Regions from separate parts of the Colwellia sp. MB3u-55 genome, predicted to be linked through region 1. Evidence: riboswitches for the same ligand, from Rfam matches in the RefSeq annotation. Region 1 holds a riboswitch; the other holds the start of a gene.
What was found. Region 1 has a riboswitch for cobalamin ahead of H4J66_RS15405 (ABC transporter ATP-binding protein). Riboswitches for the same ligand answer to the same signal wherever they lie in the genome.
Positions count from the first base shown of each region.

Region 2: linked by a shared signal. The riboswitch ahead of cobO (cob(I)yrinic acid a,c-diamide adenosyltransferase) and the one ahead of H4J66_RS15405 (ABC transporter ATP-binding protein) in region 1 are both predicted to bind cobalamin.

Region 1 is NZ_JACGUS010000119.1:145,788-159,048, forward strand. Features, by position in the region: gene H4J66_RS15365 (TonB-dependent receptor) at 1-911, shown strand, start outside; gene H4J66_RS15370 (cadherin repeat domain-containing protein) at 912-2,396, shown strand; gene H4J66_RS15375 (cobalamin-binding protein) at 2,929-3,768, opposite strand; gene H4J66_RS15380 (cobyric acid synthase) at 3,810-5,306, opposite strand; gene cobU (bifunctional adenosylcobinamide kinase/adenosylcobinamide-phosphate guanylyltransferase) at 5,306-5,908, opposite strand; gene H4J66_RS15390 (adenosylcobinamide-GDP ribazoletransferase) at 5,905-6,741, opposite strand; gene cobT (nicotinate-nucleotide--dimethylbenzimidazole phosphoribosyltransferase) at 6,742-7,824, opposite strand; gene H4J66_RS15400 (iron ABC transporter permease) at 7,836-8,855, opposite strand; gene H4J66_RS15405 (ABC transporter ATP-binding protein) at 8,848-9,711, opposite strand; cobalamin riboswitch at 9,857-10,006, opposite strand; gene H4J66_RS15410 (histidine phosphatase family protein) at 10,079-10,690, opposite strand; gene H4J66_RS15415 (TonB-dependent receptor domain-containing protein) at 11,102-12,892, opposite strand; gene H4J66_RS15420 (hypothetical protein) at 13,013-13,150, opposite strand.
Region 2 is NZ_JACGUS010000077.1:18,726-38,699, forward strand. Features, by position in the region: gene cobA (uroporphyrinogen-III C-methyltransferase) at 1-37, opposite strand, end outside; gene can (carbonate dehydratase) at 41-640, opposite strand; gene H4J66_RS04290 (methyl-accepting chemotaxis protein) at 1,321-2,487, shown strand; gene H4J66_RS04295 (penicillin acylase family protein) at 3,216-5,411, shown strand; gene cobO (cob(I)yrinic acid a,c-diamide adenosyltransferase) at 5,800-6,405, opposite strand; cobalamin riboswitch at 6,528-6,672, opposite strand; gene H4J66_RS04305 (M13 family metallopeptidase) at 6,825-8,897, opposite strand; gene H4J66_RS04310 (lipoprotein-releasing ABC transporter permease subunit) at 9,228-10,466, shown strand; gene lolD (lipoprotein-releasing ABC transporter ATP-binding protein LolD) at 10,459-11,142, shown strand; gene lolE (lipoprotein-releasing ABC transporter permease subunit LolE) at 11,153-12,442, shown strand; gene H4J66_RS04325 (DUF2062 domain-containing protein) at 12,507-13,019, opposite strand; gene H4J66_RS04330 (DNA internalization-related competence protein ComEC/Rec2) at 13,081-15,546, shown strand; gene msbA (lipid A export permease/ATP-binding protein MsbA) at 15,639-17,399, shown strand; gene lpxK (tetraacyldisaccharide 4'-kinase) at 17,421-18,509, shown strand; gene H4J66_RS04345 (Trm112 family protein) at 18,543-18,722, shown strand; gene kdsB (3-deoxy-manno-octulosonate cytidylyltransferase) at 18,745-19,524, shown strand; gene pepN (aminopeptidase N) at 19,605-19,974, opposite strand, start outside.

The DNA.
Region 1 (13,261 bases):
CGTCATGTGATATTTCAGCAAAACAAGAACAACTCAACATAGGCTCTCGCATTGAGTGGCAACCCGAGGCACTCCCTATAGAAGCGTATGCATTGTTGAGTAACCTACAAGAGAAAAACTCAAACATAGCGATTAATCAATCCAGTGCAGCTAAGTTTGTAGCCAATGATAATTATCAGACAACTGAAGTCGGGTTAAGCTTTAAGCAAGGTAATTTAAAAGTTACTAGTAACTTAAGTAATGGTGTGAGAACGCCGACATTGTACGAATTATTTGGTGATAGAGGCTCCTTTAAGGGTAATGATAATTTATTGCCAGAAGAAGCAAAAACACTCTCAATAGGTGGACAGTACCTTTACAAAAGTCTGTCTGTATCTTCATCTATTTACCAACAAAAATTAGAAAATTCAATTGTCGCCATTTTTAACTCAAGTAATGTCGGTAGCTATAGAAATGTCAGCAATGCAGACTTGTTAGGCATTGAAATTCAAACAAATTATCAATTGTTAACGCAATTATCCTTCGCGCTACAAGCCAATATTATAGACAGTGAAACCACATCAAAATTTGTCGCATTTAATAATAAGAAACTACCTGGTATATATCATCAGCAGTACAGCATAGCGTTGAAATACAAGGTGAATTCTGCATGGAACATGTCATTTAAAGTAAGTAAAGATAAAGACTTGTACTTCAATCTCATTAACAGAATTGAAAATAATAACGGTCATGTAGGTAATGGTAATCCAGCCAATCGCACCGTATCAGATTTTTCAGTCAACTGGAAAAAAGGCAAACATAGAATATCTTTTGCCGCCAATAATTTATTTAACGATAAATACCAAGATCTTGCGAATAGAACATCGCAAGGTCGCAGCTTAAAAATAAAATACACAATTAAAGGATTTTAAATGTTAACTCGCTTTAAAAAACACATATTACCATTAAGTTTAGTACTCGGCACAGTTGCTCTTGCTGGCTGTGGCGGAAGTTCAAAAAGTAATGTCGCACCCATAGTTACTGGCGCAAGTAGCCCAACGATAGAAGAAAACACAACGTCTGTTGGCACCTATAGTGCTACTGATGCCGATGGAGACGCTATAGTACTTTCACTTACAGATGATTCAGGTGCTTTATTTAGCATCACACAAAGTGGTGAATTAAGCTTTATAGATGCTCCTGATTTTGACAACGGTGAAGTCGGTCCTTTTGCCGTCACAATTGTTGCAACGGATGACAGTAAAAAGAACTTAACGGGTGAATTGGCTATTCAAGTGAGTGTCGGTGATGTGAAAGACACACCATCATTCGCGGTTGTTCAAACAGTTGCACCTGATTTTTCAGGCTCTGAAGTTGTGACCTTAGACCCAATTACAGAGCAAGTCACTAAAGGCTATTATATTAAAGATGCCTCTGACTATACTGTTCGTAGCTATAATAAAGACGTTTTTCACATTGGCCGTTATAACATTGATTCTATCTCAAAATATAATGCTGATGCCCTTGATACAGAAGTTTGGTCATATACAACCCAAGATACCGGTGATTCAAATACTCGTAATCCCTATGACTTAGTGTCAGTCAATGAAAGCAAAGCTTATCTTTTACGTTACGGTTCAGACAAAGTTTGGATTGTTAATCCTCAGGCAACACAATTTGAAGATTTCAAATTGGGTCAATTAGATCTATCTAGCTACATCGCTGATAACAATAGTAATGGCACACCAAACCCTGCCTCAGCAACAATTGCTGATGGTAAGCTGTTCATTGCTATGCAACGTTTATCTGACTCTTTTTCACCAAACAAAGCTTATGTAGCCGTTTTTGATACCGCGACAGACCAAGAGATTGAAACAAATGCTGATGCAAATGATAATCTTAAAGGTATTCCGCTTCAAGGCTTAAACCCACTGAATCATAGTATAGTGAGTCAAGGAGATACAGTTTATGTCACAACACGTAACTCATATAGCAGTGCTGATTTAACCTCTAGTCGCATCGAAGCGATAGCGACAAGTGATTATAACTTGAGTAGTGTTTTGTCTGCTGCAGATATTGAAAATAATACCGGTGCTTTTATTGGTTCAAGCGTAGTTGTATCCGAAACAAAAGGCTATTTTGTTGCCAGTGAAACATTTTTTACGCCAAGTTATTATGAACTTTCAACAGTATATACCTTCAACCCAACAACGGGTGTTATTGCTAATGAAAAGATAGCCGCTACGGGTACTGAACAAATTAGCTATATTGCTTTAGATACTGCAAACTTTCTTTGGCTTAGCGTAAGCAATCCAGAGAAGCCAGGCGTTGATGTTATAAATACTGAAACTAACCTTAAAGCATTTCCAAGACTTGCAACAGAATTAAACCCATCTGCCATTGCCTTTATTGAATAAGATTCGCTTAAAGGTAAGACATTAAGAAGTAATTTGATTTAGGGCACATATTTATGTGCCCTTTTTGTATTTTTACTCTGTGCTATATTAAGTGTGGGTTAACGCGCAATATTAACGGATTTAATTGCATTCACCCACTACTACGAGAACGACCTTATTTAACGTTATATCAAGTGTCTCTTGCTGTTAGCCTGCCAATAACCTGTTGAACCTTATAATACAGTCATAAAAATCACGTCTACAGCACTAATGCAGTAGCTAAACTCAGCAGGTATTTTTTGTTGTATTACTGTGACATTTAAGATGAATAACCCGCGGTGATATTACTCAGTAGCTCGATGTATTATGAAAAGTGTAATTCATCAGACCTGGTCGTGTAATGACAGCATAGTGGACTTAAATTAAGGTCAGTAATAAGCATGACTTTCCGTGGTAATTACCATTGCTGGGGCTGCGCAAAATTATCATTGGCTTAGCCTTTAATTTACTGAGCTGATAGATAAATTATTAATCAGCTCAGTAAATTGAACCACTATCTTTGCTGATCAATTTTTTCACACATATCTGCAACACCACTTAACATTCGGGTACTGAATCTATGCAATAAATCTGCATCAACGTGAATAAACTTATTGTTTTTCACCGCGGGTATTTCTGGCCATTTTTGCCAGTCAATAATGGGTTGTGGTTTATCTGAATTTTCATCCGGTAAAATCATTAAGTGCGGCTGGGCTACAATAACGTTTTCCGTGCTTATCTTTGGGTAAGGCGTCGGGTTGTCTTTAAAAACATTCACCCCCTGACACACTTCAATTAATTGATTTATCCAGGTTGTGCCATTAATGGTCATCATTGGCTCTGACCACAGTTGATAAAAAACGGGGATAGCTTGCTTAGTTTTATTATCGAGCCGTAATTTTTTTAAACGTTGTTCATAAGCTAACGCGACACTTTCTGCTTGCTGTTGATGCCCAGTTAAACCGCCAAAATAACGTAATTCAGTGGCAACATCAGCAATATCTAGCGGATTACTAAAAACAATTTTTAGTCCTAAACGTTTCATTTTATCAATGTCACTTTGCGAGTTGCCTGACTTCCAAACAATAACTAAATCAGGATTCAATGCCAGTAATTTTTCTATTTGCATGCCGTGATAGCTGCCAACACGTGGAATATCTAGCGCCGCTTTAGGATAATCGGAATAGGCAACCGCACCGACTATTTTATCGCCAGCACCAATATCAAATAACATTTCAACAATATGTGGTGCTAAGGCAACGATGCGCTTTGCCGATTGCTCAGCAAAACTTTTACTGGGTATGACTATCAGTAATAAGCTTATTACGGCGAAGGATATAAATTTTTTTGTCATTGTATTAAGCCTTTTACTTTTTAAGAGGCGCTTTTCAAGCACTAGGGTGTGGTCGTTTTGCTGTTGTTAATAATATCTTCAATCGCTGATATTCTTAAGTATTGCTGGCAAACATTAGCCAAACGTTCAAGCTGTTGCTCTCGGTGTTCATCAAGATTAATCGTCTGCTGGATATCATTGTTACTGTCTAACCAGTCAACTAATAATTGTGTCGCAGCCCCTTCATCAAAAATACCATGTAGATAAGTGCCCGCTATTTGATTATCATTTGAAACACAACCATCGCTGGTCTGATTGTCACTTTTATTGAGCAACAGAGGCACAGGGGTTTTATTATCAATAGCCGTCATGGTAGAAACACCACAATGAATTTCATAACCTTTGACCTGACAACTTTTACTGCCCAAGGTCATAGTGGCAGAGACTTGAGCTAATTTTTTTTCTGCGGTTAATTCAGTGGTAAGTTCGAGTAAACCTAAGCCGGTTATCGTCTCAATCGTTGACTCAACACCTTCAGGATCGTTGATAGTTTGCCCAAGCATTTGATAGCCACCACAAATACCAAACACTTTACCGCCGTAGCGTAAATGACGTTCTATATCGCTTTGCCAATCTTGGTCTTTAAGAAATTGCAGATCAAAAATAACATTTTTACTGCCGGGTAAAATCACTAAGTCACAATTGTTTATCCGCTCGCCCATTTTAACATAGCGTAAATTTATTTCCGGGTTCAAGCGTAACGTATCAAAGTCGGTATGGTTACTTATGTGCGGTAATAACGGTACAACAATATTTATTTTGGCTTGTTCAACCTTATTTTCAATCGCAACGGCATCTTCGGCGTCAAGCGTTAAGTCGTGTAAATAAGGTAATACCCCCAATACTGGCTTACCCGTTTTCTCTTCTAACCAATCAAGTCCAGACGTTAATAAGTTAATGTCTCCACGAAAGCGATTAATAATAAAACCTTCCACGCGGTTTTGCTCTGAAGGTGATAATAGCTCGAGTGTTCCCACTAAGTGAGCAAAAACACCCCCCCGGTCGATATCAGCAACGAGGATCACTGGACAATCAACGGCTTCGGCATAGCCCATATTAGCAATATCATTAGCGCGTAAATTTATCTCTGCGGGGCTACCAGCCCCTTCAACCATTAGCAGCTGAAACTCTTTCGCTAAACGGTGATGTGATTCAAGGACAGCGTCCATCGCTACTTTTTTATAGTCGTGGTAGCTGGTCGCCTCCATATTTGATATGGCTCGACCATGAACAATCACTTGTGCACCAGTATCGCTATTAGGTTTAAGTAATATCGGATTAAAATCAACACGTGGGGCAATCTTTGCCGCAACCGCTTGCAGTGCTTGCGCCCGACCAATTTCACCACCATCACTAGTAACAGCACTATTTAAAGCCATATTTTGTGGCTTAAACGGTGCAACTTTATAACCTAAATTTACAAATACTCGGCATAAACCAGCAACCAAAGTACTCTTTCCAGCGTCAGAGGTGGTGCCTTGCACCATTAATGTTTTCATTAGTTTTGTTGTTCCGATATTTGACTAATCAACGCGTCACTTTTTAATGTCAGTGGTAATCCAGCAATGACAAAATCGACTTGCTTAGCTAATGTCGCCAGTTCTTGATGCAGCCAACCCGCTTGGTCGACAAATTGTCGCGACAGCTCGCCCATAGGCACAATGCCATGCCCAACCTCATTACTAACAAAAATAAGTTTTTTTGATTGATAAGTGCAGGTATCACTAATAAAAAGCGTTATAAATTCGATAAACAGTGACTTTTGTTGGCGATAAAACTCGCTATCTTGATGGCACAAACAATTACTGAGCCACAGTGTTAAGCAATCAACCAGCACACAATCACTGCTTTGTAATGCTTGTTGAAGTGCCTCAGCTAAATACAAAGGCGACTCAAGCAGTTGCCAATGTTGAGGACGCTCGTCTTGGTGCTGTAAAATACGTGCGCTCATTTCTTCATCATGGGCTTGTGCTGTAGCGAGATAACATATCGTTAGCCCGGCTAACTCAGCCTGTTTGGCAATACTTTCGGCGAGGCTCGACTTTCCTGAGCGTGCGCCGCCTAAAATTAAATGAAGTGTATTGGCATCACTAATTTTCATAGGCCTGCCTCCGTCAAAAATGTTGTCGCAGGAGATGCCAAGACCAGTAAAATAATATAAACCGCCACTTCTAAAATTTGTTGCGCCGCTCCTAAACAATCACCAGTAAAACCGCCTAGTTGACGATTAAACCAAAATATTAATAAAAGACGCATTACCCATAAGCCCCCTATTAGTGCTAAACAATGCAATGCTGGTAATAAGCTAAATATCACCAACGCTGCGGTGATTAATAAGATTAACAAGCCTTTTAGAGATAAATGCTGCGCTAAAGGTTTAACTTTTGATTGTGCATCTTCGCTGACATAAGCCATGCTAAAGATTAAACTGGTACTGACGGCCCTGCTTAAGGTATGCGCTATAATCAATGCCACAGAAAGTGCTAATAAAGGATTGCTGCTATGGCTACTTAATAACACTAAACTCTGATATTTGATCATTAAAATGAAAAACAAGCTGGCTGCGCCATAAGTCCCTAAACGGCTATCTTTCATAATGTTTAGCTTTTGTTCAACAGTCCAACCACCACCGAAGCCATCCCAAACATCAGCCCAACCATCTTCGTGAAAAGCGCCGGTAAGCAATAAGCTCACCGCCATAGAAATGAGTACCGCTAAAGAAATGGGTAAAAAGCTCGCCAACAATACTAAAGTAGAGGCGGTGATCACACCAATAAATAAACCAATTAAGGCAAAATATCGGCTCGCTTGATGGAGCATTTCAGGTTTTACCACCTCAGGTAAACGCACCGGTATACGAGTAAAAAAACTTAAAGCAAGTAACAACAAATAGTATTGTTGTTGGCATTGTTGCCAGCGTGTTTGCTTAGTCATTTAATCTTCAGCTTTGTTAGTGTTAGCACCCGTAACATCAGTCACTTGCGCCTGAGTAAAGCTTGCCATATCATTATAAAAAGCCGCAGCTGCCTGAATTAATGGCAGTGCTAATGCAGCGCCTGTGCCTTCCCCTAAGCGTAAGCCTAAATTTAATAGCGGCTTAACCTGCAAATGGCTAAGCATCTTTTGATGACCTTGCTCACCCGAGCAATGAGCAAAAATCATATAATTTTTAACGTTTTTATTAATGCTGATAGCGAGCATAGCGGCGGCAGTACAAATAAAACCGTCAACAACAACAAGCATCTCTTGTTCGGCCGCCGCTAACATAGCGGCGGTAATTTGTACGATTTCAAAACCGCCTAAAGACGCTAAAATTTCTTTAGGGCTGTTTAGATTTCCTTGATGAAGCACTAATGCTTGCTCAATGACCTGTTGTTTTATTTTTACTATTTCATCACTAACGCCAGTACCTCGACCAACACATTCACTGGCTGGAATAGCCATAACAGCCGCCATAATAGCTGCGGCAGAAGTGGTGTTACCAATTCCCATTTCACCAAAAGCAATTAAGTTACAGCCTTTTTCATGAACTGATTTGACCAAAGCAGTTGCTTTTTCAAAACCGAGTTCAACTTGCGCTAGACTCATCGCTGATGCGATATTTAACGGTGCCGTGATATTACCTAAACGTTGATTGATAACGCCTGAACAATTATCAATTGGCGATAAAATACCCGTATCTACCACACTTAGCTGCCAACCAAGCTGCTTACAAAAGACATTGATCGCCGCGCCACCGCTGGCAAAATTAGCAACCATTTGTGAGGTCACTTCACTCGGTGCAATAGACACACCTTGCGCTGCAACACCGTGATCACCAGCAAATATAAATAAACTAGGATGTTTAATACTCAATGATTGTTGGTCAGTATTTACTGTTGATAACTGCACCGCGGCAATAATTTTAGCGGTATCTTCTAGTTGGCCTAATGCGCCGAGTGGTTTAGTTTTTCCATCGATAGTCGACTGGATCTGTTGATTAAACACATCAGTTACTTTTTTAATAGCAAAGTTCATCAATAGCTCCTTTAAGCTTTATTTTTGCGAAAGTACAACAAGGATAAAAAGAATAAGCTCCCCAAAGCAGAAGTGATAACACCTACGGGTAGCTCTTGGTTTTCTAATACAACTCTCGATAATACATCCACCCAAATCATAAAAACACCCCCAACTAAAGCCGTTAACATAATGCCAAAAACAGTACCTTGAGAAACAAAAAATCGTACAATATGGGGTATCATCAAGCCAACAAAGCCTATACCGCCGCACAAAGAGACTAACGTTGCGGTGATCAGTGAACTCAGTACCAACATCACTAAGCGAAAGCGATTAACATTAATACCTAAGGTTGTCGCACTTTCATCGCCTAACAACATTGCATTCAACTGGCGTCGATACGCTAACATCATAATGACACAGCTAATAATAACGACCGCGGGAAACCATAAGATTGACCATTGCGCACGCGAAAAACTGCCCATAGTCCAAAATAATATCGCCGTAACCGCTTGTGGATCGGTATGATAAAGTAACAAGCTAGTAAACGAGCTAAACAAAAACGATAACGCTACGCCAGCCAATAGCATAGATTCAACTTGTTGACTTTGCCGACGACCAGAGATCATTAGCAACATTAGCATCGCCACTAAACTGCCCACAAAAGCCGCGACAGGTGTTACAACAGAAATAGTGCTGCCCAGTAAAACAATAGATATAACGACTCCTAAAGAAGCCCCTGAAGAAATACCAAAAAGATAAGGGTCGGCTAAGGGGTTTCGCGTTACCGTTTGTAAAATCAGGCCAGAAACCGCTAAGCCACACCCTGCTAAAAACGCTAAAATAGCGCGTGGCATGCGTAATTCCCAAATAATACGCTCATAAAAAATCACCTCACTAGCGTCTTTATCTGCGGATAAACTAGCCAGTAGACTCGTAGTAACATCGCTAAAACTGATATCTGCCGCACCTAAAGATAACGACGCAATAAAGCTGATAACACCAAAAGCTAAGGTCAGAAAAATAATCCCCGAATGATTGACCTTAAACATGAGGTAACGCTCTACTTTCTGCCGTTTTGTCTTGAGTATCGTAGCCATAAAAATAAGAAATATGAGGAACCTTATGTTGTGGATGAAGAGAGACTTGCGCGCAAACACCAAATACATTTGATAACATCTCAGAGGTGATCACAGCTTGTGGTGACCCTTGTTCAACCAGTTTGCCTTTATCTAACACCAGCAGTTGATCGCACATCGCACTGGCAAGGTTTAAGTCATGAAAAGACGCAATAACCGTGATGCCTAGCGATTTAGCTAATTCAATAACCTGAATTTGGTAGCGAACATCAAGATGACTGGTTGGCTCGTCCATAATAAGTAAGCTGGGCGTTTGTACGATAGCACGAGCTATAAGTGCGCGTTGTTTTTCTCCACCAGATAAATGTTCAAAATTTTGTAAATTTTTATCCACTAAGCCAACCTGCTTAATAGCACGGTCTATCTTGAGTCGGTCGCTGGCTTGTTCACGGGTAAATAGACCTTTGTGTGGCAATAAACCGAGCGCAACAACGTCATGAACAGTTAAGTTAAAATGGGTGGGTGTTTCTTGTAAAACTACAGCGATATCTTGCGCATATTGATAGGCGTCGTACTTTTGCCAAATATCTTTTTGATTAAATTTTACCAAACCAGAATCGGGTTTTACATAACGATATAAGCAGCGAAGTAAGCTAGACTTTCCTGCTCCATTAGGCCCTAAAATACCAGTAAAACTGCCTTTTTCAATGGTGAAAGAAATATCATCTAAAATAAGCTGGCTGTCGGCATGCCAAGAAAGGTGCTGCACTGAAAGCAATGCGGTATTAGCGGTATTTATTGATGAGGATTGATCCTTGCGACTATTCAAAAATTGCTACTCACATACTGTTGACACTTAAGGAGCGGCAAACAGAGCACAATCAATCTCTTAGTTTATTAAAAATGCAAGAGTCGATAATACAATGTTCGAGTAAACCCGCTCGACTTTGTTGGTTATGCCTGTCATTTTGATAGGCAAATGACTCTAAATTAATGGGTATCCTGACTTAAGCTTTATGGTTATTAACTACCACTAAAAGGCTTTTACAGTTGCGGGTACAGTTGCGGTTTTTCACCACATTCCCACATTAAAAATGAGTTATATAATTTTGTGTGGAGATTATCGTCTGCTCACTAAAAATAGCAAGTTTTAATTGCCAATAACACCGAACTCATTGACTTATCAAGGTAACTTATCACCACACTATTTTTGGCCAATCAACGCCACTATCATCAGTATAAATATTAACTTTAACTAGCCCCGCATAAGGAATATCAATATGACTCATATGAACCGTGCCTGGCATAGGCAAATTAAGTACGCGCGCAATTAAGTGTTTGATAACACCGCCATGCGCAACCACTAAGGTATTCCCCTCGGGTGCGTCTGCGAGCCATTCTTGCCACCAAGTATCGACACGCTTGGCAAAATCAGCCATAGCTTCACCATTAGGCACAGCATGCTGCCAAGGATTTTGCCAAAAATCACCCAGTGAAGGCTGCACAGCACTGGCTTTTATCTGCCACAAGGCTTGATAGGTTTGCCCATCCCAATCACCAAAATTCATTTCTTTAAGGTTATCGCTTAATTGAAGATTAATGCTGTATTTTAATGAGTATGCTTTGGCAAACACCTGACAACGTTGCAGAGGCGAACTGATACAAAAGGATATCTCAGGTAATTTTTGGCTAACGTCCCACAGCTGTTGCAAGCCATTTTCAGAAAGTGCGACATCTGTTTTACCGGCTAAAATACCCGGTGTAGCAATTTCACCATGGCGTAATAAATATAAAGTCCGCTGTAGCAAAGCATTACCTCTTAATATATATAGTGTAAAAAAGCATAGCGTAACCTTAAATTCAATATTGCGTAAGTACTATGACAAATAGCCGTGCACTTATAAGCGACAGCATGCGCGTCAATGTTGTTCACTTTAGCAAAATGAGCACTTAACTACCTCCCCATTTAGCCTCACGTTTACCGAAAAAACGCACGTTTTAATCCCTCATTTCCATCATAATGGGACCCTAGATTTAAAGGTGAAATACCTGCTAATTCGTTTTGTTCTTTTGATACTGTTGAAAACCAAGGCGGTCCGGGGCTTCTCCCTTAATGTTTTAATGTAATAGTAAAAAATGGCTAAACTCACCTATAAAAAAGCCGCTCAGTTTACCTGAACGGCTTGGCTAATTTAAATATGTTTAACTTTACTATTTAATTAGAAACTATAACGAGCAGTCAGTGTAATTCTACGTGGAGCTTGGTAGTTTACCGGTGTCGTATAGTTAGGGTTAGGCAGTCTCGATGAAGCCGAGCCTACGTCACCTGTTTCATTGTATTCAGTGACTTCTTGAAAGTTAAAGGCATTTCTAACATTGACTTTCACGGTTAAGCCATCAACATATTCCGGCTTATACGTTAAACCTAGGTCAACATTTTTAACCCATGGAGTACGGCCTTGATCGCCACGATTACCTAATACACCACCACAGTAAAACGATGAAGCACCGTAATTAGCTAAACCGCCAGCATCAACACCTAACTCATCTCTAAGTTCGTCAAGTGGAATAAAACCAACACAGTTTCTTGGACGACCAGATTGTAAACTGAAATTAACAGATACTGAAATCTCATCATTAACTTGGTATGCACCAAAAGCTTTAAAAGTGTGACGACGATCATTGGGTAAAGCACCATAGGCACCATCTTGAAATAATGCATTATCAATGTCTTGTGTTAAACCTGCATCATCTTGCTCTAGAGTCGAGTTAACATAACCTTCTGAGTTACCTTCACTTTTAGCTAAAGTATAAGAGCCCTGCAAGAACCAACCGTCAGCAAAAGGCTTCTCGAAAGTGAATTCTAAAGCTTTATAAGTACGTTTGTATTTTTCTAGGCCAAAGTATTCTTTAGGAACACTTTCTACCTCGTAATTACCGTCATTGTTAAGATCCAGCGCAATAGAAAAATCATTACCTGGGTTCATCATCATACAGCCAGCCATTGATTTATAATCAAAATCATTATAACCATTGTCTGTTGCATAATCGATAAATGGCTGATGAGAACAGTAATCATCCATGCCATCTTTAACTTCACGGTAAATAGCCTTCGCACCTAAAATCCAGTCATCAACCTGCTGTTGATAGCCAAGAATAAATTCATCTTGATGCATAGGTTTTAAGTTTGTTGCCGCTACGGTTCTTGAATCAGGCGCTTTCTCATCACCGTTAGAGTTTCTTGTACCAATAGCGTCGCCCACTTTATCAAGAGCAGCAGTGATTGGATTTTCATCAGCACTGTCTACATAAAAGTACTCTTCATAGCTCCATTCAGTGCCTGCAGCACGAATATTTGTATTAGCCGCGATTGGCATAAAGTAACGTCCGGCCGTACCGAAAAGTTTTTTGTTACCATCGCCATCCATATCCCAAGAGAAGCCCAAACGCGGCGCCAATTCACTGTCAGATTTAAAAAATGAATCGCCATCACCGTTGGGGTTTTCAAAGCCTTCTGAACGCAAACCTAAGTATACCATCCACTCATCAGTAACTTGCCAAGTGTCTTCTATATAAAATGCTGTGTTTTCAACTTCATAAGAAGCAGAACCCGTATTACTTTCTCTATGGCGAATATATTCTTCACCTGCTGTTACAAATGCGCCATTGACACTTTGTCCGCCTGCTCCGTCAACATCTTGAGCTACATGCCAGCGCCAGTATTCGCCACCTGTAAAAGTAGTGCCTCGTTTAGTCGAGGTAAATTTCTCTTGGTCATAACCGACACGAAGTGTATGTTTACCTAGAATCCATTCTGCGCCTAAACGTAAAGAGTCGCGTTCATCAGTATCAGAAGCGATCCCAGCTTCAGGCACAGTACTTTGGCCTTGAGCAATACCCCAACAACCAATGCTTTGTGAACTTGAAGGTGTTTCACGGCGATCGAATACTAACTCACATTCATCGCCAGGGCCGATATAAGGGTTACGCGTTTCTAGTTCATTGGTCATTTTGCCCCAAAGAACACTTACTAAGAAATCATCAGTTAAAAATCCGGTATAGTTAACGATAAAAAAATCGCCACCTTTGGTGATTTCATAAGGGTCAGCAGCTTCACCATGAGTTCCAGTTTAATACATATCTTCAGGGTTACTGTATAAGGTAAATTCTTGTGTTTCTTCATTATCGATGTAAGTCATCTCTAATAAATGGTCGTCTGAAATATTCCAATCAAGCTTTAACAAGTACATTGGTGAGTCGTCTTTCATTGTCTCACTTGTTTGTTTACCAAAGGTATTGCTTTCATCATCTTGGCCTTCAAATAAGCGAAAAAAGAATAGTTTATCTTCAACAATAGCGCCTGATGCATAGGCATTATA
Region 2 (19,974 bases), on a different contig from region 1:
GTTTACTGTTTGGTGAGTCAGGCATCATTAGGGTCATTGGTTATTTACCATTAGAAGAAACGTTTAAGTTCTTCAAAATACCGTCGTGTATATTATAGACAAAGCCGTGTACGGTGACATCTTGATTGGCATTCCAGGCACTGACTAATGTAGTGGTATGACAAACATTGGCTACCTGCTCAATTACATTGAGTTCACAAAGTAAGTTGACCTTTGTTTGCTGGTCTTCAACGGCATCAAGGCGCTCTTTGTGAAAACGATAAACATCTTTAATATGGCCTAACCAATTATCGATTAGCCCATGACGCTTATTATCAATGGATGCTGTAATACCGCCACAGCCATAGTGACCACATACTATTATATGTTTAACTTTTAGGTTTTCTACAGCAAATTGAATAACAGAAAGGCAATTTAAATCGGTATGGATAACTTGATTAGCAATATTACGATGAACAAACACTTCACCTGGTGACATACCGAGCAATTCATTGGCTGGTACTCTTGAGTCAGAGCAACCTATCCATAAATATTTGGGTTTTTGTTGTTCTGACAAGCGTTTAAAAAAATCGGGGTCTGCTTTTTTTATCTTTTCAGCCCACTGCTGATTATTGTCGAACAAATGTTGAATTGAAGTCACGGAATGCCTTGTTAAATAATCTATTCATTGATTTTATGAGAATACACCAAGAAGTGAAAGATAAATGTGATATCAATTATTTATGATGTATATCCATTTAGTTGGGCACTTAGCCATAACTGGCGATATTATGAAAACTTAACTAGGCAGAGTCATCTCAACCTTATGTGAGCGAAAATTTTAGTAATACAAAAACGAAAGCCGTTGGACGAAAAAGAAAAATAACCAAAGTAGCTGAGTTTGGTGTCCTGACTAAGAAGAAATCAACTTATCTATTAGCTAAAAAAGGGCGATTTAAGTGAATTTAAGCAAAGCAAATAGCTAAGACTTTTAATCATGTCGTTTTAAAGGAAAAATTAAATGGTTTATGTCCCAATAAAAATAAATTTTGGCTTTGATTTTAGCCAAACTCTTTATTGTCATGAATCTACTTTATTATCTTTCTCTTTTTATTTATCCGCCAACACTTAGCATAATATTATAAGTGTTGGCAGATAACATTGAATGTTCCACAATCAATTGTTACTCAGTATCATTAAAATAACAGCTGATTTTTGTTGAATGGCATAAATTAGTAAATATTATTAGCAAAACTGCTAAATAATAGGTAATTTATAAGGAAATAAAGACAAGTAGCTTTAATCTCAGCTATTTTTTTAAACTAACATCATGGATACTCTATGTTTACTCGCTTAAGCGTGAAATTACTTATACCGACTGCTGTTTTTGGATTATTAGCTGTATTATTTATTTTGCTATTTACAGATGAGTTAAGTAAGCCGTTTGTTATCGGTATATTATCTCTATTAGTGATTGCCCAATTAATATCAGGTTATATATTTACTCAAAGTCAGCTGTCGTCTCGATTAACAAACTTACTTCATTACTTAACGCTTGTTGTGAGTACTAAGCAGGCGCCTCCTGGCCCATTAGTCGATGATGGTAATGATGAGCTCGCTCAAGTCACCAATGAGCTTAGTGCTTTTATTGGAGATTTATCCGATGTGCTTGCTGAGTTGCGAACCGAGTCTGAATCGTTAAAAGAGGGGTCATTTTTATTGGCCACACAAATGACAGATTCAGTGAGAGCCGTTGATGATTCTGCCCGTCAAATAGAACTTATGGCTCACTCTATTGATGAAGTCGCGTCAACGTCTAGTATACTTTCAGAGAGTGCTTCACAGGTAAGTGAGACGACTAATCAAGTTATTGACATTTTATCGCACGGGACAACTTCTTCAAATACCAGTCAGCAAACCATTGAAGCTTTTTCTAAAGAAGTGACCGAAATGGCGACAGACTTAGCGCTACTGCAAACAGAGTGTTCTAATATCGGTTCTGTTCTGGATGTTATTCGTGGCATTGCCGACCAAACAAACTTACTCGCATTAAATGCAGCGATAGAAGCAGCGCGAGCGGGTGAGCAAGGACGTGGTTTCGCGGTTGTTGCCGATGAAGTAAGAGCACTTGCGCATAGAACACAAGAAGCAACGGTTGAAATTCATTCAATGGTTGAAGGTTTGCAAGAGAAATCAACGAATGCTGTAACGGCGATTTCGCGTGGTCAAGCATTGACGCAAGACAGTCTGACACATTCAGCCGAAGTGGTTGAAGCGTTAGAGCAAATAGGTCGAGTCTTTAAAGAGGTGAATGCCTTAACCTCTCAAATTGCTAGTGGCACTGAACAGCAACAGCAATCAACTGCAGCGGTTAATACCAATATGGCTGAAGTTGCCTCTTTGAGTCGAGATATCACTAATGGCTTAAGTTCTGTTGCCCAGCATGCAGAGCAACAGCAAAAGGTATCTGTTGATGTTGCTACGACCTTAAATAGGATTTGTGTTTAGAAAGTAGCATGTAAAAGCACCGAGAGTAACGTTTTATCATAAGCCCATTTAAACATGGGCTTTTTTATGTTCAGGATAAACGGTGATGATTTTTTCATAAACATCTTAAGTACATCCTTGCATATCGACATAAAGGCGTGACGATGTTTACACAGCAAGACCATTCCTAGCAATCCATGGCATTATTACTTTCGTGTATGTCGATGCGAGTGAAGCTGCACAGACGTCGCATAATGTTTGATATTGGCATCATTTTCAACAGTTGCCTTTTAAAAGGCGATAAACAGATTAACTTGTTTTTTAGAAATTGCATTTCAGTCAAAATCTCTGATCTTCAGCAAGCAATATTAATGATCACTTTATATGCATTATAGTTAGCAATTCATTAATTTCTAACTCCACTTTAAGTCTATAGCCTCTACAAGCTCTATGAACTAGACGGTGTGTGTGATTTTCCCCGATGATTAAAAGCCTATAGTCCTGAATCATCGGTAGTAAGTCTGATCCAATTAACGCTAAGACTTCATGATAACAATCGAATCAAATTTAGTTGGATCATTTTTGATTTTAGATCTTTCAGGTTGATGTATACCAATATGCGTGGCAAGCTGACTTTGATTTCAACTATTCTCTTTTCGACCTTTTGCAATCAGTTTGCCTAGGTGTTTTGATCAATATATTTTACTTTTATCTTCGTTGGAAATAATCATTTTATTTTAAGGTATCACATGAAGAAAATTATAATCGCTGTCACTATTTTTATTTCAGCCTGTTCTCAAAATCCAAAAGAAACAACAGAAGTAGAACTTTGGCAAGCAACTGCTGATAAAGTTACTATCACGCGAGACAACTGGGGAATACCACATATTTATGGCTCTACAGATGCCGATGCTGTCTTTGGAATGATCTACGCGCAAGCGGAAGATGATTTTAATCGTATAGAAATTAATTTTTTAAACGCTATGGGACGTTTGGCTGAGGCAGAAGGTGAGTCGGAAATTTATCGTGATTTACGGATGAAATTATTTATTCGCCCTGATGAAATTAAAGCCATGTATGAAACAAGCCCGTTATGGTTAAAAAAACTGATGAATGCTTGGGCTGATGGTTTAAATTATTATTTGCACACCCACCCACAGGTTAAACCTAAAGTACTGAAACGTTTTGAACCTTGGATGGCATTAACTTTTTCTGAAGGCAGTATTGGTGGTGACATTGAACGCGCGCGCCTTAACCGCTTAGAAAACTTCTATGGTGATAAAATAATCAATATTCCTGATGAAAAGCTCGACTTAACCAAAGAACCGCAAGGCTCCAATGGTTTTGCTATTGGTCCTAAAAATACAGCCTCGGGTAATGCAATGTTACTTATTAACCCTCATACTTCATTTTACTTTCGTGCAGAATTGCATATGAAAAGTGACGAGGGTCTGAATGCCTATGGTGCTGTTACTTGGGGGCAATTTTTTGTTTATCAGGGCTTTAATGAAAGAAATGGTTGGATGCATACCTCGACAGGCTCTGATTTTATTGATGAATATTTAGAAACTGTAGAAGAGCGTGACGACGGGGTTTATTATTTTTATGATGATAAGTGGCTCAAAATGGCGACATCTGTTATCAGTATACCTTACAAAACCTTTCTAGCGAATGGAGAAGAGGGCATGGCAACCAAGCAAGTCACTGCTTATCATTCCCATCATGGTCCTATTGTACGGGCCGAAGGTGATAAATGGGTGGCTATGGCTATTATGGAAGAGCCAATGAAGGCGCTGATACAATCTTACGAGCGTACTAAAACAGATGGTTTAGCAAGCTATAAGAAAAACATGGAATACCATACTAACTCATCGAATAATACGGTTTATGCTGATGCTGATGGTAATATTGGCTTTTTCCATGGTAATTTCATCCCTAAACGAGATCCTACGTTTGATTGGACTAAGCCTTTAGATGGCAGTACCTCAGCGACAGAGTGGCAAGGAATTCACAGCGTTGATGAATCAATAAATCAGTTTAACCCTAGTGTTGGTTGGCTACAAAATACGAATAACTGGCCATTCTCTATGAGTGGGGCACAAAGTCCTAAAAAAGCAGATTATCCATCATATATGTCTACTTATACTGAGAACCCTCGAGGTCTACATGCCCTTCGCGTTTTAGAAAACAGTAAGGATTTTACCCTTGATAGCCTAATAGCTGCTGCTTACGATAGTTATTTAACCGCTTTCGAACCATTAATTCCGAGCTTATTGAAAGCTTATGACAATGCTAAAGCTGAGGATAAAGTTGATTTAGCCGCTGCCATGAAGAAATTAAAAGCATGGGACTTACGCTATGCTGTTGATAGTGTCGAAACGTCTGTAGCAATTTATTGGGGACGTGAGTTAATGCGAATGTCTTCAGAACCTGCTCGTGCTAATAAAATAAATATTTATGAATATATGGAGAATAAAACCTCAGCAACTGAGAAGCTAGATGCTTTACGTGCAGGTCTTGCTAAATTGACCGCTGATTTTGGTCAATGGGATATGGCGTGGGGGGAAATTAATCGCTTTCAACGAATAACAGGAGACATTGTACAGCCGTTTGATGATAACAAACCTAGTGTTCCTGTGGCATTTACTTCTGCGCGTTGGGGAAGTTTAGCGGCTTATGGTCAGCGTACCTTTAATGACTCAAAGAAAAACTATGGTACACGCGGTAACTCATTTGTCGCAGTTGTTAATTTTGGTAAAAAAATAACGGCAAAAGCCATAACGGCAGGTGGGCAGAGTGGTGATGTAAATTCGCCACATTTTGCTGATCAAGTAGCTGATTATTCCGATGGTGTTTTACGTGACGTTTATTATTATGACACTGACATTAAAGCGAATACTGAGGAATATTATCGCCCTGGAACTAGAAAAAAGGTTAATAAATAACTATATTGAAACACTTAAATTCAAAACATGAGGCAAAACTTTGAATGACTCGCCACATTTGATGAATAAAAACGTCGAGTAAGAATACAGTGTGATATACATTTTTTATTGGTTGCGGATGGTGATAAAAACAATCTGTAAAACGTCATTTATCACTGAAAATGCAACCATCATTTTTAATCTTGTGACTGGCAGCAATGGTGGCTAAGCGGACTACTTATTAAAATAAATTAAGATAGGCCGGCTTTGTGGTAAATGTGATCTGAAGGGATCAATCGGTCGTGATATCGTCATGCTGATACTGAAATAAATTCAGCATGACGGAGTTGGTATCAGCATGACGGAGTTGGTATCAACATGGCTGAACTGCTATCTGGGTGCTGAGTTATTACCAATCAATACCTTTTTGTGCTTTTATATTATTATCAAAAGCATGTTTAATCGATTGCACTTCACTTACTGTATCAGCTAATTCTAAGAGTGAACGGTGTGCGCCACGGCCTGTGGCTATTACATGTTGCATAGGCGGGCGATTAGCGATGGCGTCTAGTACTTCATCAAGATCAAGGTATTTAAACGACAACATATAAGTCAGTTCATCAAGTAGCACAACATCAACGGTTTCGTCAGCTAATAGTTTCTTTGCTTCTTTCCAAACAAGTTGAGCAGCGGCAATATCGGTTGATTTATCTTGTGTATTCCAAGTAAACCCTGTTGCCATCACGTGAAAAGGTACGCCGAGCTTTTCTAGGACATTTCTTTCGCCACAAGCCCAAGTGCCTTTTATAAACTGAATGGCTGCTGCGTTTAGACCGTGTCCTACTGCGCGAGTTAGCGTGCCAAATCCTGATGTTGACTTACCCTTACCGTTACCTGTAATTACAATTAATATACCGCGTTCATCAGTGGCAGCATCAACTCTTGCATCAACTTTGTCTTTTACTTTTTGCATGCGTGCTTGGTGTTTTTCACTTTTTTGTGTTTCGTCAACCATGAGTATTCCTATGGGTAATTATAGTTTTTTTAAAGAGGAGAAAAGGCAAGGCTAACGTTAAGGGGGTCCCTTAAAAAATAGCAATTTACCGTGTATTCCCGCACGATTTTATTGATGTTAATGGTGGTAATCTTATTGTGGATAGGTATGCTGACTCATTGGCAACTCTTAAGTCACTACAATTTACAGTTGCGGGAACAGTCAAGGTTTCTCACCTTATTCCCTAAACACGTTTACGTTGCGTTAGTTTACGAGATTTATAATTATTTACAATATCTAGCGGTATTAAACATCATTGATTTTATGTTTTTGATAAATAGAATCTAAGGCAAGGAATTTTCAGTAATAAAAATGCCAACAATAGTTGTTGGCATTTTAGTATTTTTCTAATAAGAACGTTATTTAACTAAGCCATTGGCTTACCAAATTTTTACACGTTTCTCAGGGGCGATATACATAGCATCACCTTCTTTAACGTTAAACGCTTTGTAGAATTCAGGCATGTTAGATAAAGAACCTAATGCACGGAACTCACCAGGTGAATGAGGGTCAGTTGCTACTTGATTACGTAATGATTTCTCAACCTTTTTTCCACGCCATACTTGAGCAAAGCCCATGAAGAAACGTTGATCGCCAGTTAGTCCGTCAATTACTGGTGCTTCTTTACCATTTAATGAAGCAATATAAGCTTTATACGCGATAGTTACCCCTGATAAATCACCAATATTCTCGCCCAGTGTTAAAGAACCGTTTACATTTAAGTCTTCAAATACTGAATAGCCATCGTATTGTTTTACCAAGTCATCGGTGCGAACTTTAAAGGCCGCTAAATCTGCTTCAGTCCACCAGTTACGCATGTTACCGTCGCCATCATACTTACTCCCTTGGTCGTCAAATCCGTGACCCATTTCATGACCGATAACCGCGCCAATACCGCCATAGTTAACCGCATCGTCAGCAGCTAAGTTGAAAAATGGTGGTTGTAATATGGCTGCAGGGAAAACAATTTCATTCTTAGTTGGATTGTAATAAGCATTAACAGTTTGCGGCGTCATGCCCCATTCTTGCTTATCAATTGGACCACCTAACTTAGCGACTTCTTTTTGATGAGAAACACTACCAGAACGCATTTTATTGCCCACTAAGTCATCACCTTTAATAACAAGTGCGGAGTAGTCTTCCCACTTATTTGGGTAACCAATTTTAGGATCAAAGCTTGCTAGTTTAACATGGGCAGCTTTTTTAGTTGAATCAGACATCCACTCTAGTTCATCAATACTTGCACCATATGCTCCGCGTAAGTTTTCAACAAGTTGTGTCATACGGGTTTTAGCTTCAGGCTTAAAGTGACGGCTCACATAAACTTTACCAATAACCTCACCTAAATTGCTGTTAACTACGCCAACACCACGCTTCCACATTGGACGTTGTTCTTTTTGTCCTCTTAACTGCTGAGAATAAAAGTCAAAGTTTTCATTATCTAAGTCAGCGGTTAAAGAACCAGCAAAGTTACTTAAGGTATGGAAAGTTAAGTAAGTTTGCCAATCAGCTAATGGGGTTGCTGCAAATATTTCGCCAAAACCTTTAACAAATGAAGGTTGGTTAATAATGATGTCTTTTTGCGCTGATACGCCTTGAGCAGCAAGGTAAGCATTCCAGTTAAATGCATCAGTAACTGTATTTAAGTCAGCGACATCGAATTTATTGTAAGTTTTACTGCTGTCACGAGTTTCAATTTTTGTCCAATGAAAACCTGCTAATTTAGTTTCAATTGCCATGACCGTTTGCGCAGCAGCTTTACCGTTCTTCAAACCAGCTAAATTGAACATATTTTCAATATGAGCAACATAACCTTTACGCAATGCGGCAAAGCGTTCGGTTTCATCAAAGTAGTAATCTCTGTCGGGTAAGCCTAAACCTGTTTGCCAAATATGAGTGGCATAGCGAGTTGAGTCTTTACCGTCAACGCTAATATAAAACGCTAACGGACTACCGACACCATTTTTTTGATTTTCACCAAAAAATGTTGCAAGTTCATTCTTGTCTTTTAAACCATTGATGCTATCAAATAATGGTTGAATAGGAGCCGTACCTGCAGTATTACGTGCATCCATGTTCATATATGAACGGAATAAGTCAGCTACTTTTTGTTCGTCGCTGCCCATTTTTAAATTTTCTGTTGCTGCTAATTCTTCAATGATTACTTTTACATTGTCATCAGCTTCGTCACGTAAGTCATAAAAGGCACCAATTGACGTTTTGTCTCCAGGGATTTCATTAGCGTTCAACCAAGCACCGTTTACATAACGATAAAAGTTGTCTTGCGGACGAACGGATAAGTCCATTGTTGCTTTGTCGATACCTGAAGCTAATGCAGTTTTTTGCATGATAGGCATTTCTTGCTTAGTTGTCTCAGTGCTTTCTGGATTGTCGTTGCAAGCGGCAAGCAACAATAACGAAGAACAGACTGCACCTGTTATTATTTTTTTCATGGTAATCTCATTATTATTAAGTAAAGAATATGGTTATAAAATGGTAAACGCATTGATACTAAAGGGTTACAGGGCTTTTTACTAGATTTGGACATGAATTTTTACATAATGTATCAGCAGTGCCGTATTTTATTTTGTACATTAAGCCTGATGACTTTTTTATTTTTTTATTTAACTAATTGAAAATAATCGTAATATTTTTAACTTTGATTTTTATCAATATTAATTATTGGCTTTTTTGCTGCCAAATAAAACATTGACTGTGCTATGCTGTGGCTACTTATAGAGTAATAGTTCTCTTACTGAATAACATAAGATGAAGTTTAATTAATGTTTCAACCCGTCAGTTTTTTCATTGGGCTACGCTATAGTCGTAGCCGTAAAAGTTCTGGATTTGTATCCTTTATCACTTTTTTCTCCATTGTCGGTATCGTCCTGGGTGTCGCATCATTGATCACAGTTGTTTCCGTTATGGACGGTTTAGAAGGTGAACAAAAACGGAGAATATTGGGTCTAGTTCCCCATATTGTCGTCGCCAATCAACCTCTGCAAAACAAAAACAATGCTTTACCTACATGGCAAATCCTACGTGAACAATTATTACTTACGCCTAAAGTTAAAGAAGTTACTCCTTTGTTGGAAAGTGAAGCACTCATACAAGCTAATTCTGGCGCATTACGCGGTGTACTCATTCAAGGAATCATGCCTGAATTCGAGCAGCACAATATTGTTAACAACTCTATGGTATCAGGACATTTAGATAATCTATCGACACAGAGCTTTGCCATTGTTATCGGACAGTCGTTAGCAAGACAACTTGATGTCGATTTGGGTGATAAAATACGTTTAACACTGCCTAATAAAACCGTTTTTACCCCAATGGGGAGAATTCCGGTGCAACGCACTTTTACCATCGCTGGTATTTTTAGTGTTGGCTCACAAGTTGATGAAGGACTGGTCTATATTCACAGTAAAGATGGCGCAAAACTTCATCGACAAAGAGGTGATGGCGTTGAAAAACTTCGTTTGTATCTTGATGATGCTTTTGCTGCTGAGCAAGTGGTCAAACGTTTAAAACAACAATATCCACAGTATGATTTTACGACATGGCGCGATACTCAAGGCGCTTTATTTTCTGCTGTGCGCATGGAGAAAAATATGATGTGGTTGATGTTGAGCTTAATTATTGCCGTTGCCGCGTTTAATATTGTTTCCGCTTTAGTGATGGTTGTTATCGAAAAAAAGGGTGAAATTAGTATTTTACAAACACTTGGGCTAGATCGCCTTGGCGTGGTAAAAATATTTATTACTCAAGGTTTAGTTAATGGTTTTTGGGGCGTCACTATCGGTACTGTGGTTGGCGCCATACTAACCTTAAATTTAAACACTATATTTACCCTTCTCGGTGTTAATTTATTGGGAGCAGGGCAGTCTTTGCCCGTCGAACTATCAGTGAATAATGTGTTTAGTATTGTTTTATCAGCGTTAGCGATGAGTTTTATTGCTACATTATATCCCGCTTATCAGGCTTCTTTAACAGAGCCTGCCGAGGTTTTACGAAATGAGTAAAGGTTTACTTTGTCAGCAATTATCAAAGTCATATTATCAAGGTAGCATTGAAACCAAAGTCTTAGACGGGCTTGATTTGTCAGTAGATGCGGGTGAACTTGTTGCTATAGTGGGCAGCTCTGGTTGTGGTAAAAGTACTTTTTTACATATAGCTGGAGCACTAGATTCTCCGTCTTCAGGGCAGGTCTTTATTAGCGGTGTTGATATCCACCAGTTATCTGACAAGCAACGTGCTAAATTTCGCAATAAACATATTGGTTTTATTTATCAATTCCATCATTTAATGATGGAGTTTTCAGCACAAGAAAACGTGGCAATGCCTTTACTGATTCGCGGGGATTCACCTAAAGCGGCCTTAGCTGCTGCACAAGAAATGCTCACACAGGTTGGGTTAAGTCATCGCTTTGAGCACCGGCCCTCAGCGCTTTCTGGTGGTGAACGTCAACGTGTAGCTATTGCTCGGGCATTAGTGACTAAACCTTCGTTAATATTAGCTGATGAACCAACAGGGAATTTAGACTTTGATACTGCAGAGCAAATATATCAGTTATTACGTGACCTTAATAAAACAGTAAACACCAGTTTTGTTATTGTTACCCATGACTTAATACTTGCTGCCAGAATGGATCGCCAACTACGTTTATCGCACGGCCGGTTAGCGCCCCTTGAAAGTTAAGGCTTTTTAAATGACCCAATCATTAAGTTTATTTTTAGGCTTACGTTATGTGCGTAGCCGAAACGGTAATGGCTTCTCTTCGTTTATTTCAGCATCTTCCACTATCGGTATTGCGCTTGGTGTAATGGTATTGATTATTGTGCTCTCAGCAATGAACGGTTTTGAGCGAGCATTAGCGCAACATTTGCTGTCGGTTATCCCTCACGGCGAGCTAATTGCTATTAATACGCCGATAGATAACTGGCAAAAACACGTGGCGAAAGCACAACAACATCCACAAGTGATAGCCGCTGCACCTGTGATAAAACTTACCGGTATGATGCAACATGGTAGTGAACTCAAAGCCGTTGCTGTGCGTGGTGTCGATGTAAAGTTAGAACAGCAAGTTTCTACTATTGCCGATTATATGATTGCCGGCAGCTGGCAAGCGATCGTCGATAATGAAAATACCGAAACCCCTACGGTCGGTGTTATTATCGGATCCGGAGTTGCAAAAAAATTACAACTTGAGTTAGGTGACTCACTACAATTGTTACTATCGAATGTCATCGCCCAAAAAAGTAACCAGCAAGCGAGTGCTAAATTTCCGGTGCCGGTTAAGCACCAAGTCAACGTTGTTGGCATTTTTAAATTTGGCGGTACGATTGACGAAAACTCTGTATATCTTTCACTTGAGCATGCCGAAAAAATGGTAAATCTCGATAAGGGGCAAGTTCAGGGAATTCGCATAAAAGTAGCTGATGTTTTTCAAGCGCCGCAGGTAACACGTGATGTTGCTTATAGCTTTGATGATACTTATGTTGCCATTTATGATTGGACACGAAGTCACGGGCATATTTTTAATGATATACAGCTTGTGCGCTTAGTGATGTTTATTGTCTTAATATTAGTCATAGCGGTAGCAAGTTTTAATATTGTTTCAACGCTGATCATGGCGGTCAATGAGAAAAAAGGTGATATCGCTATTTTAAAAACTATGGGGGCACCAGCGAGTGTTATAATGATGACCTTTATGTTTCAAGGACTGGTTAATGGAGTCGTGGGTTGTCTAGTGGGGACAGTGTTAGGTATTGTTATCTCATTAAATTTAACTGATATTGTTACCGCAGTAGAAACACTTCTTAATGTAAAAGTGTTATCAGGCGATATCTATTTTATCGACTTTCTTCCCACTCACTTAAGCCAAGCTGATGTTGTAATCACTGTTTGTACGGCTTTACTGATGAGTCTACTGGCGACTATTTACCCCGCATGGCAAGCAACTAAAGTTGAGCCAGCGCAGGTGTTAGGACAAATGTAGCGGGTTTCACTTTTATATTATTAACCGATAATTTTTATAACCAACGCGAGACTAGAGCAGATTTTTACTTTCTACTTTTACGTTTATTCCATTGTTTGATAACAGAATATCGCCATAGACCATGTATGGAAAAATAACCTATTAGCGAGAAAAGTACCGCTAGCACGCCACAGCCAAGTAAAAATGCTGGTCCAATAGTTGATAAACTATCAACCAGCCATTGCCAATTCGCTTCAAATACAAATTCTTTTTCAGATCGGCCTAGTAGCCAGATGCCAACCATATAACAGCCATAAAAAATTGCGGGTATTGTGAGCGGATTAGTTATCCAAACGAGTGCAACAGAAAGTGGCAAATTCGAATGTACTATAATAGCAACACCAGCAGCTAAAACCATTTGAAAAGGTACCGGGATAAAGGCAAAAAATAAACCTACGGCAAAAGCTTTTGCGACAGAATTACGGTTTAAATGCCATAAGTTGGGGTTATGCAATGACGCACCAAAAATTTTTAAATGTTTATTATTTTTTATGGTGTTGTGATCCGGCATATAACGCTTGAAGAGTTTTTTAGGCATATACTTACTTATATTATCTAGGCTTTATTTATCGATTAGACAGATACGGAAATTAATCACTATGGAACGGTGGCTATTTACATTTTTTATCGGTGCTATTTTGTCACTATTCTTACCGATAGTACCAGACATTTCGCAAGTTTATATTTGTTTTTGTTTTGCTGTCATTTTTTGTCTCATCAAAAGGTTACGGAGTTATAGTGGGCTCTTTTTTGGCTGTGCTTGGTTACTCTATGCTGGCTTCGTTTATCAAAATATATGGCAAGTTAATAGCCTAATTACAGATGATTTTTTCGGTACAACCTTAACGGTAAAAGGTGTGATTGCTAATATTCCAAAGTCATTAACGCGTAAAACAAACAAGGATGAAACGACCAAACAAGTATCACGTTTTAATTTTGTTGTTGAAGAAGTCAATCAACAAAAACTTCAATCAAAGATAAATATTCGTCTCCGCTGGGATCATAAGTCTGTTAAACCGTATCACTTAAAAAAAGTTACTAAGATTAACCAAGGCCAGAAATGGCAACTTATGGTGCGAGTAAAACCTGCCCATGGTTTTGCAAATGTTGGCGGTTTTAGCTATCAAACATGGTTAAGACAAAAGGAACTCCATGCTACTGGCTATGTAAAACATTCAGCAAAAAATAAATTAATAGCAGCGCAGCCTAGTTATCGTCAAAATTTGTACCTACAACTCAATGAATTAATAGACTCATTGGCTTTGACAAACGATCTGCACCATTTTATTTTTGCTCTTACCTTTGGCGAACGTGGCAAAATTACCGCTGAGCAATGGCAAGTTTTACAAGCAACAGGAACACAGCATTTAATGGCTATTTCTGGCTTACACTTAGGCTTAATTGCCAGTGGTGCTTTTGGATTCATCTTGATGTTTTTTAGCTATAGTCCGTTTTACTTACTGTTATCTGAAAAAGGCAAGTTATGGGTGGTAAAAAAGAACAGTCGTATCGTGGCTTTCGTTTTTAGTAGCTTAATTGCACTATTTTATGCTTATCTCGCCGGCTTTTCTTTACCTACATTGCGTGCCTTGATCATGATGCAAATATTTATTTGCGCTAAGTTATTGGGGGTTAAATTAACAATAATACGTTGGTTATTACTGAGTATCGTTTGCATTATATTAATATCACCTTTTAGTCTATTTAGTGTCAGTTTTTGGCTAAGTGTTTATGCGGTATCACTGATATTATTGGTTATCTGGCGATGTCGAAAGTTACTGTTAACATCTGGTGATGGTAAAGTTGAAAAAATAAAAGCTTGGCTCCTTTCTTTAATGATTATACAGCTAGGTTTAACATTATTTATGTTGCCTGTGGCGGCTTTATTAAATCATCAACTACCTCTTTCTGCATTACTTGCTAATATTATTGCCGTGCCTTGGATGAGTTTTACCGCTATTCCGTTATGTTTATTGGCTGTGGTTGCTATGCCTTTTAGTGAAGCGCTGGCTATATTTTTTCTTGAGTTATCGTTAATATCATTAACATTTATTTGGCAGTGGCTACGTTACTTATCGAGCCAACAATGGCTGTTTATCGACGTTAACCATCAGACGTTAGTGGTTGTTTTGATAATCACCGGTTTATGCTTCATCAGTTATTTTCTAGCCTTACCCAAAAAAATACTGGTTGTTGCAGTATCACTTACTTTTTTATTCAGTTATGTGTTTGTTAATGACCAACAAAAAAATGATGACTGGCAAGTGAGTGTCCTTGATGTGGGGCAAGGGTTAGCGGTTGTTATTGAAAGGCATGGACAGGCTATTTTATACGATACAGGGGCAAGTTATCCTAGTGGATTTAACTTGGCAGAAAGTGTGATTTTTCCTTATTTACAGTATCAAGGCTTGACCACTCTTGACTATTTACTGTTAAGTCATGCTGATAACGATCATGCTGGTGGCTTGGCTTTTATCGATAAAAAAGTGGCGCTAAATAAAATTATCGTTAAGCACATCAAGTATAATCAACCGGTAGAAGATGTTGGCAGGTATAGTTTTGTTAACATGCACAGTTGTAAACAAGGCGATGATTTCTCTTGGCAAGGTCTCACTTTTTCTGTGTTGTGGCCGGTGGTTATTGAAGATAAAGAAAATGATAATTCGTGCGTGATCCATATTTCTGATGGTAAATATAAGGTGCTATTAACGGGTGATATTCCTCATAAAGTTGAAAAAATACTGGTCGCTAATACTGAAATCGCTAATACTGAAATCGCTAATCAGTTAAAAGCTGATGTTATTGTTGCGCCGCACCATGGCTCTAAAACCTCATCAAGTACGGGGTTTATTAAAGCGGTTTCACCCGAGGCCGTTATCTTTAGCGCGGGTTTTATGAATCGATGGAAGATGCCTAATAAAGCGGTACTTAAACGTTATCATCAGCTCAATGTAACGCCGTATGCAACTGCTGAACATGGAATGATCCGCATAAACATTACCGAACAAGCTCTTGAAATTCAATCTTATCGTCTGCATATCAAGCCATATTGGTTTGCTAATTAACGTTGTAAATATTATTAGTTGGTTGCAACTAAGAAATAACGCTAAAATGGCTTGGATATGAATAATTAATCGCGAAGTCACAGAGAGACTGAATGTTAGCAAGTAAAAGCAAAGTAGCCGCACAAGCCACAACGTGGCAAAATTTTAAACGCTTAATGAGTTATGCTAAACCTTACAAAGCAGGGTTTGTCATCGCTATATTAGGGATGCTTGGCTACGCCGGTATCGACACTTTATTTTTCTCGCAGTTACAGCCATTAATCGATGATGGTTTAACTGATGCTAATCCTAACTTTATGAAGTGGGCCCCCCTTTTTGTTATTGTTTGTTTTATTATCCGAGGTATCTGCCATTTCTTTGGTAATTATTGTTTAGCTTGGGTGGGTAATAATGTCGTTACCGATTTAAGACAAAACTTATTCGAACACATTATGGCGCTACCGGTGACTTTTCATGATAAAGAGTCTACTGGAACGTTAATCTCTAAACTGACCTTTGATACCGAACAAGTCCTTAATGCAACCAGTAAAGCATTACTTACCTTAGTGCAACAAGGCGCTATGGTGATTGGTTTTCTCGCGGTTATGTTTTATAACAGTTGGCAGTTATCAGCAATATTCCTCCTTATAACTCCTATCATCGCTATTATTGTTACTGTGGTTTCGAAACGTTTTCGCCAAGTTAGTAAAAAAATTCAAAATGCGATGGGTGAAGTCACTTCTGCTGCCGAGCAGACCTTTAACGCGCATAAGGTGGTCTTAACCTTTGGCGGACAAGAACGTGAGTTCGAACGTTTTGGTCAGATAAATAAACATAATCGTCAACAGCGCATGAAGATGGTGGCCACTAAATCTTTCAGCGTACCCTTGATACAAATTATCGCCTCTTTTGCGTTAGCGTTTGTACTTTACGTTGCCAATTTAGAAAGTATGAAAGCCAGTTTAACGCCAGGGATTTTCATAACGGTGATTACTTGTATGACTATGCTACTGAGACCCTTAAAGTTATTAACTACGGTTAACAGTGACTTTCAAAATGGTATGGCGGCTTGTGTTAGTATTTTTGCGGTGCTTGACCAAGAAAATGAAAAAGACACGGGCCAACAATCACTTGATAAAGCCAAAGGAACACTTGCTTTTGAACAAGTTAATTTTTCTTATACTAATGACGAAAAATTAGCGCTTACTCAACTAAGCTTTACCGCGAATGCTGGCGAAACAGTGGCTTTGGTTGGTCGCTCGGGGAGTGGAAAATCAACCGCCAGTGCAATTTTGCTGCGCTTTTATGATGCAACAGCGGGTAAAGTATTAATTGATGGAAAAGACATTACCTCATACAAGTTGAAAGACTTACGTGCTCAGTTTGCTTATGTTTCTCAGCAGGTGGTGTTATTTAATGACTCTATCGCTAATAATATTGCCTATGGTAAACCCAACGCCAGTCGTGACGAAGTTTTAGCTGCGGCTAAAAGTGCTCATGTGCTTGAGTTTGCAGAAAATATGGTTGACGGAATAGATACTAACATTGGTGACAATGGTGCTTTACTTTCTGGTGGACAACGCCAACGTGTTGCTATCGCTCGAGCATTATTGTGTGATGCACCTTTTTTAATTCTTGATGAAGCAACCAGTGCATTAGATACCGAGTCAGAACGTCATATTCAAGATGCTTTGCAAGTTTTACAAAAAGATCGTACCTGTATTGTTATTGCTCATCGCTTGTCTACCATTGAAAATGCCGATAAAATTATTGTTATGGAACAAGGTAAAATTCTTGAACAGGGCGATCATCAAACGTTATTAGCAAAAGAAGGTGCTTATGCAAAATTACACAACTTTCAATTTAGCGAATAAAATGACGGTTGAGATTTTGCTATGCGCTTAATTGAAAAGGTTTGGTTTTTTCAACACCCAGCTAAATGGCTGCTCGTGCCGTTATTGTTACCGTTAACTGTTATTTTTTGGTTGCTATCCGCGTTGCGACGAAAATGCTATCAACTGTATTTTTTTAAATCTTTTGGTATCGATATCCCTGTGGTGGTGGTGGGTAATATTGGTATTGGTGGTAACGGTAAAACACCGGTGGTTTTGTACTTAATTAAGCAATGCTTTGCACAAAACATGAAAGTTGGCGTTATTAGTCGAGGTTATGGTGGACAAGCACCGCACTATCCCTACTTACTCAATGCAAGCAGTACCGCAGCTGAAACAGGCGATGAGCCTTTATTAATTTATCAACGCCATCGTATTCCTGTTGTGGTTGGCGGCGATCGAGTGGCGAGTGCCAGGTTGTTAATGCAGCAAGGCTGCGACGTTATTATTGCTGACGATGGTTTACAACACTATCGCTTAGAACGAGATTTTGAGCTTATTGTTATTGACGGTAAACGCGTGTTTGGAAATGGCTTGTTATTACCCGCAGGGCCATTACGTGAAGGTTTATGGCGTTTGAAAACAGTCGACGCGCTTATCTTTAATGGCGCAACGCCAACCGATAATAAAGTTTATCCAGTTGGTACACCACAAATAACAATGACCTTAATGGCAAAAACGGTGGTTAATGTTAAAACCAAGCAGCAGCTATCATTAACTGATTTTTATCAACAGTTTAATGATAACGAAAGTCACACTAAGCGTATCAATGCTATCGCCGGTATTGGTGACCCTAGTCGTTTTTTTAAAACTTTAGTTGATAGTGGCTTTAGTCTTGAATCATCAGTAGGCTTCAAAGATCACCAGCATTACAATGAAGCGCAATTTGTCAGTTTTTCTGACGATATTCCACTTTTGATGACAGAAAAAGACGCGGTAAAATGTACGTCTTTTGCTAAAAATAACTGGTGGTATTTACCGGTTGATGCCCATATTGAAAATAAACAAATAACGCCATTTTTAGACGCGCTATTTGACAAAGTAAAAGCAGATAAACTGAGCCGTATTAAGGCTAGATTCACGCTAAGTTAACTAATCAATAAACTGATAAATAAGAGAATAAACATGGCATTTGACGTAAAACTAATGGAAATATTAGCTTGTCCAGCATGCAAGGGCAAACTTGATTACAATAAAGAACAACAAGAATTAATCTGTAGATTCGACCGCCTTGCTTACGCTATTGAAAAAGGCATTCCGGTCTTGTTAGAAAGTGAAGCGCGCCGTATTACCGAAAATGACTAATTAAATGTATTTGGAGAATTAAATGTCTTTTATTGTTGTAATACCTGCTCGGTTTGAGTCGTCTCGTTTACCGGGAAAAGTCTTAGCCGATATTAATGGTAAGCCGATGATCCAATGGGTTGTTGAAAAAGCCCAGCAAAGTGGTGCTAGCCAAGTGATTGTCGCCACTGATAATAAGCAGGTTGAAGAAGCGGTATTAGCATTTGGTGGCGAGGTTTGTAAAACTCGTGCCGATCATCAATCGGGTACCGAACGTTTAGCCGAAGTGATGAACATTTATAACTTTGACGATGATCAGGTTATCGTTAATGTTCAGGGGGATGAGCCTTTTATTCCCGCTGAAAATATTGCGCAAGTTGCCAGAAATTTAGCAGACCAGCAGAGAACAAATCAGCAACAAGCTAGAATGGCGACACTTGCTGTGCGTATTCATGACGTCGATGAGGCTTTTAATCCTAACGCGGTTAAAGTGTTAACAGATAAACACGGTTATGCGATGTACTTTAGCCGTTCGACGATCCCTTATGACAGAGATCGTTTTCTTAATGAGAAAAGTGTCGCCGCTATTGGCGATTTTTACTTACGCCATATTGGTATCTACGCATATCGAGCTGGGTTCATTAAAGATTACGTGCAATGGCCGGCCAGTCAATTAGAGCAAATTGAGTCTTTAGAACAACTGCGCGTATTATGGCAAGGTGAAAAAATTCATGTTGCGGTAGCCGAAACTCGTTTAGCGGTTGAAGGGGTTGATACGCCAGAAGACCTAGAAAAAGCTAGAGCTTACGCTTTAACGCTTTAATTTTTTATAAAATAAAATAAAATAAAATAAAAAAGGCCTTATGTTTTCACATAAGGCCTTTTTATTACGCTAATGAAATATTATTTTAATAGTTCAAGCGCTTTAACACAGCGACCAATTTGTTGATGGCTAGCTTTGACTGTCTTTAACACTTGTGGCTTCATACCACTGTAGTCTTTAATCAGTTGTGCTAATTCTGCTTCACTGGCTGCATTACATTGTGTCGGTAACATGCTATCAGCAAAAGACTCTAATAAACCTAAATCACTTCCTTCATTTAATTTAGGGATGTGTGCGAGAATTTTAGCTTTATATGGCGCTTCTAAAGCTTGTTGCTCACCAGGGAATAAACCCCACATAATATAACGAAGGGTAGAAAGTTTTAGTTTGTCAGGGTTATTAATAACGATGTTAAACCATTTTTCTTTAACTTCAGCCTCAGGTCGAATA